3 regions of the Paenibacillus sp. RC84 genome follow, and region 2 is predicted to be linked to each of the others. Evidence: riboswitches for the same ligand, from Rfam matches in the RefSeq annotation. Region 2 holds a riboswitch; each other region holds the start of a gene.
The links. A riboswitch is a leader RNA that binds a small molecule or an ion and turns the genes downstream of it on or off. The one in region 2 is predicted to bind cyclic di-AMP.
Positions count from the first base shown of each region.

Region 1: linked by a shared signal. The riboswitch ahead of ABH899_RS10095 (hypothetical protein) and the one ahead of ABH899_RS19550 (hypothetical protein) in region 2 are both predicted to bind cyclic di-AMP.
Region 3: linked by a shared signal. The riboswitch ahead of ABH899_RS23785 (TrkH family potassium uptake protein) and the one ahead of ABH899_RS19550 (hypothetical protein) in region 2 are both predicted to bind cyclic di-AMP.

Region 1 is NZ_JBGBYL010000003.1:590,563-595,387, forward strand. It holds gene ABH899_RS10075 (acyltransferase family protein) at 1-9, opposite strand, end outside; gene ABH899_RS10080 (hypothetical protein) at 27-491, shown strand; gene ABH899_RS10085 (hypothetical protein) at 579-785, shown strand; gene ABH899_RS10090 (DoxX family protein) at 845-1,384, shown strand; cyclic di-AMP (ydaO/yuaA leader) riboswitch at 1,639-1,772, shown strand; gene ABH899_RS10095 (hypothetical protein) at 1,775-2,644, shown strand; gene ABH899_RS10100 (L-lactate dehydrogenase) at 2,732-3,670, shown strand; gene ABH899_RS10105 (DeoR/GlpR family DNA-binding transcription regulator) at 3,865-4,641, shown strand; gene ABH899_RS10110 (HAD family hydrolase) at 4,634-4,825, shown strand, end outside.
Region 2 is NZ_JBGBYL010000008.1:304,297-309,121, reverse strand. It holds gene kdpB (potassium-transporting ATPase subunit KdpB) at 1-689, opposite strand, end outside; gene kdpA (potassium-transporting ATPase subunit KdpA) at 710-2,389, opposite strand; gene kdpF (K(+)-transporting ATPase subunit F) at 2,450-2,524, opposite strand; gene ABH899_RS19550 (hypothetical protein) at 2,715-3,155, opposite strand; cyclic di-AMP (ydaO/yuaA leader) riboswitch at 3,273-3,451, opposite strand; cyclic di-AMP (ydaO/yuaA leader) riboswitch at 3,560-3,754, opposite strand; gene ABH899_RS19545 (carbon starvation CstA family protein) at 4,017-4,825, shown strand, end outside.
Region 3 is NZ_JBGBYL010000011.1:124,015-128,839, reverse strand. It holds gene ABH899_RS23790 (potassium channel family protein) at 1-73, opposite strand, end outside; gene ABH899_RS23785 (TrkH family potassium uptake protein) at 88-1,431, opposite strand; cyclic di-AMP (ydaO/yuaA leader) riboswitch at 1,489-1,638, opposite strand; gene ABH899_RS23780 (CPBP family intramembrane glutamic endopeptidase) at 1,818-3,476, shown strand; gene ABH899_RS23775 (hypothetical protein) at 3,490-3,699, shown strand; gene uvrC (excinuclease ABC subunit UvrC) at 3,724-4,825, opposite strand, start outside.

The sequences.
Region 1 (4,825 bases), on a different contig from region 2:
GTTTCGCATAGGAGTCATCTCGCTTTGTGCAAATTTGGTTTTATTACTATAGAAGAAACGCAAGCAGCCAAACCTGCCTGGATGCGGCTGTTACGGGAATTAGGCTTTCTAAAGGAAGTATAGAACTTCTTGTTTTAAGAGATTGTGATATTATTCACATGCCCTTATTAAGTAACGGCTTTCATTATGAAGAATGCTTGAACATGATTATAATCACTTATTTTGGGCTAAGTGTGATAAATATCACATACATCCCTCTTGGGGAGGACTATACTAAAGTCAGAAAGAGAGAACAACACACGAAAGAAGGTGAAGGAGCCATGAAAGAGACAGCTGACCCGCAAGTTCAGCAAGGAAGATGCCCGCAGTGTGGTTCCGGTATCCTCGCTGCCAAAGAAACAGAGTCCCCCTGGGTTTGCGAAGACTGCCGGTTAAAGCCACTGGTATCCAGAGCTGAAGGCTCCGCCGGCTCATCCGATCTTCCTGAATGATTCAGGAAGAAGAAGAAAGCTTTTTACGGCTAACAATGTGAAAATATTCACAATAAAATACGGGATAAACGAAAGGATGCGAGTATCATGACCGCCCTTCATCTTGTAAACGCAGCACCCGCACACTGTCAGGCATGCGGCGCCCGGCTTCAGACACACCCCGAGGGTTATAAGGATCTGTGCTTCGACTGTGTGCAGACCTGGCAAACCGCCAAGGCGCAAAAAGCAGGCGAAACCGGACTTCCTCTTCCTCTGGAAGCGGAATGCGGCTTGATCGAGCAGTACTGGCTCTAAATGCTGGAAACACACTCAACATCCAATACAGAATACGCAGCTTGAGAGGGGAAATTCATATGTTTAACTGGTTAAGAACGAACGTTTATGCGGCAGGTCTGATGCTGATCCTCCGCTTCTATCTTGGATACGCATGGATTACGGGAGGATGGCACAAGCTGACAGGCGGGTTTGACGCCACGGGCTTCCTGAAAGGCGCGGTAGCGAAGCCGATTGTCGATAAAGCGACCAATGAGCTGGTCTATCCGACCTTCACCGCATTCCTGGAAAACTTTGCACTGCCGAACGCCAAACTGTTTAACGTACTGATTCCGCTCGGAGAGTTTCTGGTAGGACTGGGTCTTGTCCTCGGCGCACTGACAACGGCGGCAGCATTCTTCGGGGTTCTGATGAACTTCATGTTCCTCTTCGCAGGTACCGTAAGCACTAACCCTTGGATGATCCTGCTCGGTGTTATCGTCATCGCCGCCGGAGCCAACGCCGGCAAGTTCGGAGCCGACTACTACATCCTTCCTTACCTCCGCAAGCTCCTTCGCCATCGCGGAGATCATGGCGCAAACCCTACCCTTGGAGGAGGCAAGACACGCGCCCATATCTGATCGGACTATAAAACGCTCTTCAAAAAAAGCCCCGGGTATCCGGAGCTTTTTTTTGTTAAACGGAGAAAGAATGAGCTTGAATCAGCTTGAAGAAGCAACACTCAAATGAATAGGGTTACATGGCATAGAATGGCAGCGGGCTGTCCTCCGGGGTTGTTTACAGGCCCGATTCGCGGGAGTAACATACTCTCATGGTCCGTCAGATGGGGCTTCGGACACCATGTCCGGATCCCGGAGGCGGCCATACCATCATCTTCATCTGCGCGCTTAATTCTCGTAAGAGAAGCGGGGGACCCACGAACTGGGGTGAATCGGAATGTTTTTTTCCGTAGGGGCCTCTCAAATCCGAACCCGGCAGCTAACCTCGCAAGCGTCATTGGGAGAAAAGGAGTGGAAAAGGAAGAAATGGACCGACGAATTATCCGGATTGAATTGTTTGAATTCGATGTACCCTGCTGTTACCATCATGCCAAAGGAAAGCTCGAGAACTGCAGGTACGGGCTGCTCAAACTCACGGACGAGGGCGGAGAGACAGGCTGGGGAGAATGTTTGATGTCTGTGAACGAGAAGGTTTTCGATCTTGTGAATTGGGCCCGGTTTCTGTACCGCCTTCAAAAAAGCACGCTGGCTCAAGCGCTCGACACTGTCCGCTTGTACCGCGTTCTCTGGGGGAATGTGAAGGCGGATCTGGTGGAAATGGCCTTGTACGATCTGAAGGCCCGATCGCAGGGCAAACCGTTCGTGGACGTTCTCGGAAGCTTCAGCGGCTTCAGCAGCTTCGGAAGCGCCGGACGTTCCGGAAACAGCTCCTTCCGCCTGGAAACGGCCGCTGCCCGGAGTGACGGCAGCGGGACTTGGCCGGACACGGAATCGCACGTTTCTTCTCGCGTCAGGCAGGCTGCGGGCTTCGGCCACGCTGTGGCGGACCGCGAATTTCCGGTAAGCGGGCGCTTCCAAGCCGAGCGGGAACTACACCCCGGCTGCTGCGGCTCTCTGCTGGATGATTTGCGCAACGCGTGCATGCTCCGGCAGGAAGGAATGGCGCTGGCGATGCATAAAGATTATTTGATCGGTCCGGCCTGCTGCTTATGGGAGCATACCGCTGCCGTGCTGGGAGCAAACTGGCTGGAAGAGGGCAGCAGCCCTGAACCGGCGCGCCTTGCCCCGCTGCAGGCTTGCGAGCGGATAGCCGGCACCGGATTTCAGCTGGATCAGCCGGTACTTTTTGAAGAATCCCGCGCTTATTTTGTCGTTTTATAGGACGGAACGTTTGCTTTTGGGGGGGAGTTCGCCTACAATAATACCAGAATTCCCCTGAAAGGAGAGGTTCTTGTGTCTACTAACGAATTGAATAACCAGGAAACATCTAAAAAATCACGTATCGTTGTCATCGGAACCGGTGCCGTAGGTTCCACCACGGCGTACACTCTGCTGCTCAGAGAGCGGATGTCCGAGCTTGTCCTCATCGATTATAATCACGCGAAAGCGAACGGGGACGCACTGGATATGAACCACGGCCTGCCGTTTACGGGCAGGGTAAAAGTATGGGCAGGGGACTATTCCGACTGTGAAGGCGCCGATATTATCATTATTTGTGCGGGCGTCGCGCAAAAGCAAGGGGAGACCCGTCTCGATCTGCTCAAGCGCAACGTCGACATTTTTAACGGCATCGTCGAGAATGTGACGAAGTACAACCAGACAGGCATTATTCTGGTGGCGACCAACCCGGTTGATATCATGTCTTATTTTACATGGAAAAAGTCCGAATGGCCCGTTAACCGTGTCATCGGCTCGGGAACTTTGCTGGACAGCGCGCGTTTCCGCTATTTGATCGGCGAGAAGCTTCAAGTGGACCCGCGCAGCATTCACGCGGCGATTATCGGGGAGCACGGAGACTCGGAAGTGCCTTTGTGGAGCTTGGCTAATTTTGCCGGACTGCCTCTCGAGCTGAATCAAGAGGATAAGGACGAAATTTTCCAAAATACGCGGGACGCGGCTTACCAGATTATTGAGGCGAAGGGATCGACGTATTACGCGATCGCTTTGGCGCTTGACCGGATCTGTACGGCGATTCTGCGCGATGAAGGCGCGGTGCTGAACGTTTCGACGTTTGTTTCCAATTATCACGGGTTGTCCGACGTTTATCTCGGGGTTCCGTGCATTGTGGACCGTACGGGCGTGCGGGAGGTTATCACGCTGCCCTTAAGTGAAGAGGAAGAGAACAATCTGCGCAAATCGGGAGCCAAGATCCGGGAAATGATCGATTCGATTTCGGAACGCCTGTAAGCGCAGAGACATGAACAAGTATAGGGCATGTGAATAAAACGATGAAAAGCGGCTGGATATCAGCCGCTTTTTTGTATGCTGTAAGTGTTTTTTTAAGGGGATATGCGATTTAATTGACAAATTGACTTAACAAAACTTATAATTACTTATAAACGATTATCGTTTTGCATGAATTCACTTAAGGGTGTGCCGATATGTTTCAGGAAGAACGAATCGAAGCGATTATGGAATACTTAAGGGAACATCAGCGGATGGACGTGAAGGAAATCTGCGACAGGTTCGACGTGTCTCGGGACACCGCCCGCAGGGATCTCGTCCGGATGGATGAGATCGGGCTCATTGTAAGGACCCGCGGAGGCGCTATGCTGCCGACCCTTAACCGCGCGGTGACCGCTTATAAGGACCGGATGCAGAGGGCTCCGGACGAGAAGAGGCAGATCGGCCGGGAAGCCGCCAAGCTGATCCGCGACGGGCATTACTTGTTTCTCGACACGTCCACGACGGTTGCGACGGTCGCCGAGCATATCCAGACAACGGACAACGTGATCGTGACGAACTCCATCGATATTGCGGCGAAACTGGCGGACAGTAAAAGCTTCAAGGTGCATATGCTCGGCGGGCAGCTTGATCTGGAACACCGGTTTCTGTTCGGGGCGACTGCCCTCGCGCAGCTGGGGGATTATTACGTCGATTTGCTGTTTCTCGGCGCCTGCGGAATCAGTCCGGACGGGCTTTCCTACCCGCACGAAGAGGACGGCTCCATCAAACGCGAAATGATCCGCAGAGCCGATCGTGTCGTCGTTTTGGCGGACCATACGAAGTTCGGCAAGCAGTTGTTTTATAAAGTTGCGGGTTTGGACGATCTGGATGTGATCGTGACGGACCGCGAACCGGAAGAAAGTATGCTCCGCCTGCTGGAAAGGCATGATGTGGAGCTGCTCATCGTAGAGGGGGACAATCAGCATGATTAAATTGATCGTAACGGATTTGGACGGTACACTCATGAATGCCGATCTGGAGGTTGCGGACGCGGATGCCCGTATGCTGCGGGAGGCGGCCGGACAGGGCGTGCAGATCTGCATCGCATCGGGCCGGCTGTATCCCGATATCCGGAAGATTATGAACCGTGTCGGGGTCGAGGCATACGGCATCAGC
Region 2 (4,825 bases):
GTCAGCGTGATCAGCAGCGTGTTCAGCGCGATTTCGTTCGGCGTCTTCTGGCGGGACGCTCCCTCGACGAGGGAAATCATCCGGTCGATGAAAGATTCGCCGGGATCGCTCGTAATCCGTACCCGGATCGCGTCGCTCACGACCCGTGTGCCGCCCGTAACCGAGCTGAAGTCTCCGCCTGCTTCTTTAATGACCGGCGCGGATTCCCCCGTGATCGCCGATTCATCGACAGAGGCCAGACCCTCAATCACTTCGCCGTCGCCGGGAATCATTTCTCCTTGGGCGACGGTAACGATATCGCCCTTGCGAAGCTCCGTGGACGGAACGACTTTAATGCCGCTGCCGACCACTTTGTTAGCCTGGATTTCCTGCTTGGACTTCTTAAGCGAGTCCGCCTGGGCTTTCCCCCTGCCTTCCGCCAGCGCCTCGGCAAAGTTGGCGAACAGCACCGTGAAGAGCAGAATCAGAAACACCGTCAGGTTGAATCCGATCCGGTCCTGCGTTCCGAAGTAGCCGGGAAGTACCGTCATCAGAAGGACAATGAAGGTTCCGATTTCTACCACGAACATAACGGGATTTTTCATCATCGTAACCGGATTTAATTTAAGAAAGCTTTGCGCGACCGCCTGTCTGACGATATCTCCGCTCAGCATCGATTTTCGTTTCGCTTGAGAAGCATTTGAACTCATCCGTTTTCACCCCATCGTTTTTAACGCAATGTCAAATATTCGGCCACCGGACCGAGCGCGATTACCGGCAGGAAGGTGAGCGCCCCAATGATGACGACCGTACCTACCACGATTCCGGTAAACAAGGCATTGTCCGTACGGAACGTACCGATTGTTTCCGGGACCCACTGTTTACGGCCCAGGGAGCCGGCCACACCCAGAAGGGCAATGATCGACACGTAACGGCCTAGCAGCATCACAATTCCCGTGGAAATGTTCCAGAACGGCGTATTGTCTGCCAGCCCCTCGAAGCCGGAGCCGTTATTGGCCGCCGACGACGTGAACTCGTACAGCACCTGTGAGATTCCGTGGAATCCCGGATTGGTGACGGCTCCTTTGCCAAGCTCCGTCATGAAGGCGATCGCCGTCGGAGCCAGGATGATAAGCGGATGCGCCAGAATTGCAACGGCGATCAGTTTCATCTCGCGGGACTCGATTTTGCGTCCCAGAAACTCCGGGGTCCGGCCGACCATGAGGCCCGCCAGAAAGACCGCCAAAATCGCGTACATGAGCATATTGACCAGCCCGACTCCGTCCCCGCCGAATACGCAGTTCAGCATCATTTGAGCGAGCGGAACCATTCCGCCCAGCGGGGTGAGCGTGTCGTGCATATTGTTGACGGTTCCCGTCGTCGCCGCCGTCGTTACCGTAGTGAACAGCGCGGACTGGGCAATGCCGAACCGCACCTCTTTGCCTTCCATACTGCCGATGGACGAATCCGCGCCAAGGGCGTTCAAGGCAGGGTTACCGGCCTTTTCCGAGAAGAAAGCGACCGACAGAAAGACCAGGAACAAGGTCATCATCGCGGTGAAAATGACCCATCCCTGCTTCCGGTTCTTCGCAAACCGCCCGAAGGTATAGGTTAATGAGGCCGGAATGCACCACATGGACAGCATTTCGATCACGTTAGTCAGCGGAGACGGATTTTCAAACGGATGGGAAGAGTTCACCCCGAAGAAACCGCCGCCGTTCGTACCCAGATGCTTGATGGACACAAGCGAAGCTACCGGACCGATGGCGATTTGCTGCTCCCCGCCTTCAAGCGTCTTCGCGGCCACGGTCGGATCCAGCGTCTGCGGCACCTTCAGGCCGACAAGCACCAGCGCGACCACGATAGCCAGCGGCAGCAGCAGGCGGGTGTGTCCTTTTACAAAATCCGTAAAAAAGTTGCCGATGGTATTGCCTTTGGACGTCAGTCCGCGGATAAACGCAATCGCTACAACGATGCCCGTTACGGCGGACGTGAACATCATCATCATGATGACCGCCATCTGCGAGAAATAGGACAAGCCCGTTTCCCCGCTGTAGTGCTGCAAGTTGGTGTTCGTCATAAAGCTGATGATCGTATTAAACGACAGCGTCGCTTCCATATTGTCGATCCCGTTCGGGTTCAAAGGAAGAACACGCTGCAGACGGAGGATCAGATACCCGACCGCCACAAGCACAATGTTGGTCAGCACAAGGCTGCCCGCATACTTCTTCCACGTCATGCCGTTCTCGCTGCGGATACCCGCAAGCTTGTAAATGGGCCGTTCCAGCCAGCCGAACCATTTGTCCGTCCGGTTTCTCTCATTCGAAAAAACATGATAAATATAAGTCCCAAGCGGTTTCACCAGCAGGCAAAGCGCCGCGATTACGATTACGATTTGCACAATCTCCATGGATTCCTATCCTCCTCAACCAACTCCGCGCTAGTCGTTCACCGGCTGCCCGAAGGCGCCCTAAAATTTTTCGGGATGTATGAGCGCGTATATCAGATACAGGAAAAGCCCTGCCGTAAAAAGCGCGATGATCATCATGTACGGCCGCCTTCCGAGCCTTCCACGACATGGTCACACCAGGTCAGAAAACCGTAAAAGATGAGATAAATGACTGCCAGCAGCAGAATCATATAAAGGTCCGTCATGTGTGTCGGCTCCTTTCTTTCCTATTTATAGGTTCGTTTTATAGGTTCATTCATGATCGTTCGGACAGTGAATTTAAACGTCAGCGCAAAACTTCCTCGGGCACTTGGCCCGGTGCTGCTCCAAGCAGGAAAGAGACCTGACGGGTATTCGTATGCACCACATGGTCGGCGCCGAGCGCTTTATAAATCAACCGCGGTGTGGCATTCGTTTTCACCACGAAAATCGTTCCGGTTGTCCAGCTGCGGACCATCTGAAGATACCGGCAGCAGAGCGGCAGGCTGTCTTCGAAAAGATAAACGTCACCGATCGGAAGCTCGGGGACTTCCCAGGCTTCGTGGCGAACGGTGTCCACTTCCACGATGTGCCGGACTCCCAGCTTCTTCATCCGCTGTCCTTCTGCGGGGTTGTTCACAAGCGCCGCGAAGGGTCTGCGGTAAATATTCAGCAGTTTAATAAAGTTCTCGCCGGTGACATTCGGTGCGGAAACCAACGTATAGGTTTGGATCTTTCTCTCGTCCACTTTTTATCCCTCTTTCATGTTTTGGGCAGCAAAAAAAGAAGCCTGCGGAAGAGGAACTCTTCACGCGGCTTCTTGACGGTCACAGCCTAAAAAGACTATAGCCGAAGCGCGATAGCAGTCGCCTCTCTCGGTACGCTTACGAGGTTAGCTGTCGGATTCGGGCGTGAGAGTCGCCCTACCATGACGGCACGGATGCCGCTTCTGGATTCACCCCATGAGGACTGGCCGTCAGGCCTGCAAGTCCTCGTTGGTTCCCCCGTTTTCCGCTTCACACGGAAACTCAGCGATAAAAACGCATGTTCATTTGTTTGGCACATTTTTCATTTTCGGATGTTTTTGAACATAACAAAACCACAGCGAAACGAAGTCCCTGTGGTCGATGCCGATCACAAGCTTCTTCAACCCCTCCCGAACTCATGCGCTTACGAGGTTAGCTGTCGGATTCGGGCGGTGAGAGTCGCCCTACCTGATTGCCGGGTCCATGGGTTCCGGCGCTTCAGGATTCACCCCTGCAGACAAGGCTCCGGCTCTCACACCGGATCAATGCTGCGATGGTTCCCCCGCTTCCCCCGGATGGGGAAATTCAGCGAAAGCAAGAAACTGTTTTTTTCAATTGATGGAATGAATGTTACACCTCCGCACGTGCTTTGTAAAGATATGGGGAGATTGGTTTTAAACCGATTTAAGCCAAAGAAATCCCCTAATGCGCTTACATTTCTACTTTTTGTGCGCTAGCTTGTTAATACGTCGAAAATCTCACGTTTTTGAAAACGGTTTGGACATCCAGCCTCTTCCCACACCGGAAAAACCTGCTATACTACTTGTAAACGTTCCCATATTAACCAGTAAGGAGGCATGTTTATGAAAATCGGATGGAAATCAATCTTGCTCTGGGGGGTGATTTCCATTGTCGGCGCGTTCGCTTTCGGGCTTGTCGCACTTAATCGCGGGGAAACGATCAATGCCGCCTGGCTCGTTATCGCAGCCGTCAGCTGCTATGCGGTCGCCTACCGGTTCTACAGCCGTTTTCTCGCCCGCAAAGTCTTCGTGCTCGACGACAACCGGAAAACACCCGCAGAGCTGAATAACGACGGCAAGGACTATGTGCCGACGAACAAATGGGTGCTGTTCGGGCACCATTTCGCGGCCATCGCCGGCGCGGGTCCTCTCGTAGGCCCCGTACTTGCCGCCCAAATGGGCTATCTGCCCGGAACGCTGTGGATTATTCTCGGCGTTATTCTGGGAGGCGCCGTCCAGGACTTCGTGATTCTTTTCGCTTCAACTCGTAGAAACGGTAAATCGCTGGGCGATATGATCAAGGACGAAATCGGCAAGGTGACGGGCACGATTGCCATGCTCGGCATTCTGGGCATTATGATCATTCTTCTCGCCGTGCTCGGCCTCGTCGTCGTCAAAGCGCTGATCGGCAGTCCGTGGGGCATGTTCACGATTGCCGCCACCATTCCGATCGCCCTCCTGATGGGCGTGTACATGCGCTACATACGGCCCGGCCGGGTCGGGGAAGCATCGCTCATAGGCGTCGTGCTGCTCGTTCTGTCGCTGATCGGAGGCAAGTTCGTCGCCGAGAGCGCGTCGCTCGCGCCGCTCTTCTCCTTCAGCGGGGAAACCATCGCTCTGATGATGATCGCCTACGGCTTTTTCGCTTCGGT
Region 3 (4,825 bases), on a different contig from region 2:
GCTGAGTCAATTCTTGGGACAAGCTGGAACCGAAGCGTCCGAGTCCGATAACTGCATATTGAATGAAAGCCATTGTTTTGTTTCTCCTTAACCTATCGTGATTTTTCCTTCGGGATAACGGTACAGTTCTTTCTCGGCTTTAGGCTGCAGCGCATACGCCAACGTCAAAGGCCCGAGACGTCCGGCGAACATGGTCAGGGCGATCATAACCTTGCCGAACACGGTAAGCTTCGTGGTCAGCCCCAGGGTGAGTCCTACAGTCCCGAATGCCGAAGTCACTTCATACAAAATCATAAGAAACTCGTGATCTTCCGTCGTAGACAGAAGCATGGTAACGAAAATAACAAGAAAGAGTGCAAACATCGTCAGAGTGATCGCCTTCAGGATGCGTTCCTTGCCGAGACGATTGCGGAAGAAGACGATATCTTCTTTTCCCCGCACCATCGCCACGATTGCCCCGACCAGCATCGTAAACGTAGTCGTCTTGATCCCGCCCCCGGTAGATCCGGGAGAAGCCCCGATAAACATCAGGATGATCATGAAAAATTGAGTGGCTTGGCGGAGAGAAGCGAGATCAAGCGTGTTCGCCCCCGCCGTACGCGGTGTGACCGATTGAAAGAACGAAGCGAGAATCTTGCCGCCGAAGTCCAATGAACCCAGCGTTTTCGAATTGGAATACTCGAAGATAAAAATAACAAGCGCCCCGGTCACGATCAGAATGCTTGTGGCGCTCAGCACCACCTTGGAGTGAAGGGTCAGCCTCTTCGTTTTCCGGTAATCCATCACATCGGACATCACGATAAAACCGATCCCGCCCAGAACGATGAGCGCCATCGTCACTACATTGGTAATAAAATCGTCGGCGTAAGCGGTCAGCGAAGAGAATGGGCCGGTAATGGGACCGAACAGGTCAAACCCGGCATTGTTGAAGAAGGAAACGGCATGCCAGATGCCGTAGTACAACCCCTTCGGAAAACCGAGATCCATCGACCAGCGGGCGGTAAAAAGGACAGCCGCGATTCCTTCGATGCTCAGCGAGTAGATCAGTACTTTCCGGAAAAGGCGGACAATGCCTTCCATGCTGCCCTGGTTCAAGGCTTCCTGAAGCAGCAGCCTTTCGCGGAGCGATATCTTCTTGCGCAGGATGAAGGCAAAAAGCGTCGCCATACTCATGAACCCGAGGCCGCCGATTTGAATCAGCGAAATGATAACAATTTGCCCGAACATCGTAAAATGCGACCCGGTGTCTACCACGACCAGACCTGTTACACAGGTAGCCGAGGTGGCCGTGAAGAGGGCGTCGATGAACGGAAGCGGCAGCCCGTCCGTTGACGAGACCGGCAGCATCAGCAGGCCGGAACCGATGAGGATAATGAGGGCAAATCCGAGAACAAGGATCTGCGGCGGCGTAAATCTCGACTTTTTTAACACATAATTTCCTCCTATATGAAGCACAAAAAAGACACTGGAAACCCACTGCCTTTCGGTTATGGTTCCTGCTGTCGCCTACGAGGTTAGCTGACGGATTCGGATGTACAGGCCACCCTATTTACCCTGCCCTATTCAGGCACAAGCGGTAAAATTCACCCCAATGTATGGTTCCCCCGTTTTCCTGCGGAAATTCGGCGTATGAAGTTGCGCGAAGAAATGAATCATCCGCATTATATATCTGTTATTAAACAAGCACAAAGCCCTTTTAACCGGATTTTACGGGGGGAAACCTGGACAATCTTCCTGCAGCTAACTGGGAGTCACGAATTGGCATCCTTACGCAAACTGTGATACGGTTAAAAAAACGATCGGAGAAGGAGCTGACCATGAAAAAATACGGTCTGGATAAACCGCTGCTGCTGCTCGCCCTGACCGGATTCCTTCTATATGCGGCCGTAGTTTTCATCTATAATACCGGAGCCGCTCCCGCCGGTTCCGATCCTTACGAAACGGCAGCCTCCATTACGAAAGAACAAGCCGCGGAGGCAGCGGTCGCATGGCTGCGGCAAAGGCAGGGCGCCGATACCGTAAACGGTTCCGGCGTCGTTACGGGCGGCGGGGCTCCCGGCACATTCGTCAGCTACCAATCGGAGAAGGAACTCAGCGGTTATCTCACCAAAGAGAAGCTTCAAACGTTGTATGACAAAAGCTACGCCAGCCGGGTGCCCGTCGATTACTATCGGGTAGAAGTCACCGAGGCTTCCCCTTCGGTCCGGAAGTCGATCATCGATATCCATATGACCACGAAAGCCGTCATCGGCTGGTCCGGCCTCGGCGGCGAAGCCCAGGCCGCCGTGTCCGCGGCCGATGCGGAGAAGCTCGCCCGGGAAGCGATAGCGAGGCAGGGCTACGAAGAGGCGGAGTTCGAGCGGATCAGCCCGCCTGCCGCCAAGTCCGGTCTGCTGCTGTTCGAGCGGCGGAAAGAGCCTGTCGGGGACGCTAAGCTGACGATCAGCGTGAAACTGGACGGAACCTCCGTTGCCTCGTTCACCCAATCGTTCCGGCTCCCCGACGCTTTTACGTCTTGGCTGGAACACCAGGAGGATACCGCCTCCATGTGGACCCGCATCAGCTTGTGGGGCAACGGCCTGATGGCCCTGATCGCCCTCGGCTATACCGTCCTTAAATGGAGGACGGTCGATTTTTCCCGGGGCGTCCTGCTAACGGCGGTGTATGCCGTGATCTACGTCATGAACAACATCAACATGTATCCGGCTTATAAAGCCGGCAGTACGCTGACGAGCAGCGGCCAGGAAGCGATGCTTTCGATCGTGCTGATCAACTTCGTGACGCTGCTGATGGCCGCAGCCGTCTACTTCTCTTTCACAGCGGGCGATGCCCTGTGGAGACGCGAAGGAAAGTCCGTCATGCCCCGCTGGCGCGACGCCGACTTCGGCTCGCGCGTAACCCGCAGCATGGCGCAGGGCTATCTGCTCTGCCTGTTCCTGCTCGGCCTCCAGCAGGTGCTGTTCCTTGTGGCGGAGAAAGGCTTCGGCGTCTGGTCGGTGAACGACCCGATGTCGTCTCCCCGCAACATGCTGCAGCCCGCTTTGCTTCCGCTGATGGCTTGGGCGGCGGGCATCTCCGAGGAGGCCACCTTCCGGCTGCTCGGCATCGCCCTGTTCAGCAGGCTGCTCCGGTTCAAATGGCTGGCCGTGCTTCTGCCCAGCCTCATCTGGGCGGCGGGACACACCGCCTACCCGATCTACCCGGTGTACACCCGGCTGATCGAGGTAACGGTGCTCGGCCTCGTGTTCGGCTACGCCTTCCTGCGGTACGGCTTCCTGACCGCCCTGTTCGCCCATACGGCCATGGACAGCATCCTTATGGGCTTGTCCCTTCTCACGGGCGAAGGACTGGCAGCCGGCACGCCTGCGCTCGGCCTGCTCTATATGGCGCTGCCCGCCGCCGTCGCCCTTGCGGTATCCTGGCTTCACAAGCTGAGATTTGTGAGCGGAAGCAGGCGGAACCGGCGGCCCGTCTAGAGAGTCGGCGGGTTTGCCTGAAGCGGGGGCAGCGGACCGCCTGCCGGCAGCAAGCCGCCCGGACTCTTGGATACGGCAGCCCGGACACGGCGGCAGTGCGATGGACACGGTCATGCGGCACATCGCCGCGAAGGAGCGGCACGGCGCAAACGGCATAACCGCGTGGCTGCGGCAAGGCCCGGAAACCGGCGGAAGTGCAATCACGCCGACTTGCGCCGCATAAAACGCACAAAAAAGAGGAACCGTCTCAAATGGACGGTTCCTCTTGTTCTTGTTCTCCCCGCAGAGCGGTCAATATTTGTGCGGCGAGTTTCTCGCCGATCCCCAGAGGCCGGAAATCTTCGACCGCGGCCTCTTTGATTTTTTTAACGGACCCGAAATGCTTCAACAGCAGCTTCCGGCGTTTCTCCCCGATACCGGGAATGGCATCGAGCTGCGAAACGACCATCGACTTCGCCCGCCGTTCCCGGTGGAACGTAATCGCGAAGCGGTGGACTTCGTCCTGGATCCGCTGAAGCAGGTAAAATTCCTGGCTGTCGCGCGGAATAGGAACGACTTCGGCGGGGTCGCCGGCCAGCAGCATCGCGGTTTTGTGCTTCACGTCCTTGGACAGGCCGCACACCGGAACGAACAGCCCCAGCTCGTTCTCCAGCACGTCGATAGCGACCGACATCTGCCCTTTGCCGCCGTCCACGATGATCAGATCGGGCAGCGCCAGGTTCTCCTTCAGCACCCGCTCGTAACGGCGGCGGATGACTTCCCGCATGGACTCGTAATCGTCCGGTCCCTGCACCGTCTTGATCTTGTATTTGCGGTATTCCTTCCGGTCCGGCTTTCCGTCCGTGAAGACGACCATCGCGGCCACAGGGTCGGAGCCCTGGATGTTCGAGTTGTCGAACGCCTCGATCCGCGTGACAGGCCCCGTACCGAGCCAACTGCCGAGGTTCTCGACAGCCAGCACCGTGCGCTGCGCATCCCGCTCGATGAGGCGGAACTTCTCCTCCAGGCCGACGCGCGCGTTGTCCCTGGCCATGTCGACCATCTGCTTTTTCAGCCCGCGCTGCGGAAAATGCACTTTCACCTTCAGCCAGCTCTCCAGCGCTTCCTTCACGTCTTTCTGCTCCGCGGTCGTCGGCATGCTGCGCGAATCGGAACCGGCGTGTTTCTCGGCTTCCGCCGCGAGCGGCGACGGCGAGGCCGCCTCTTCCGGGGCCTCCCGCAGGCTCTCCGGCGATCCGCCGTCTTCTCCGGCCTGCCGCACAGTCGCGCCCGCCGCTGCCTCCATACCGGCGCTCAGGCTTTCTGCCGGCAGTTCCTGCTGACTGCGGCCGGGCAGGAAGATTTCCTTC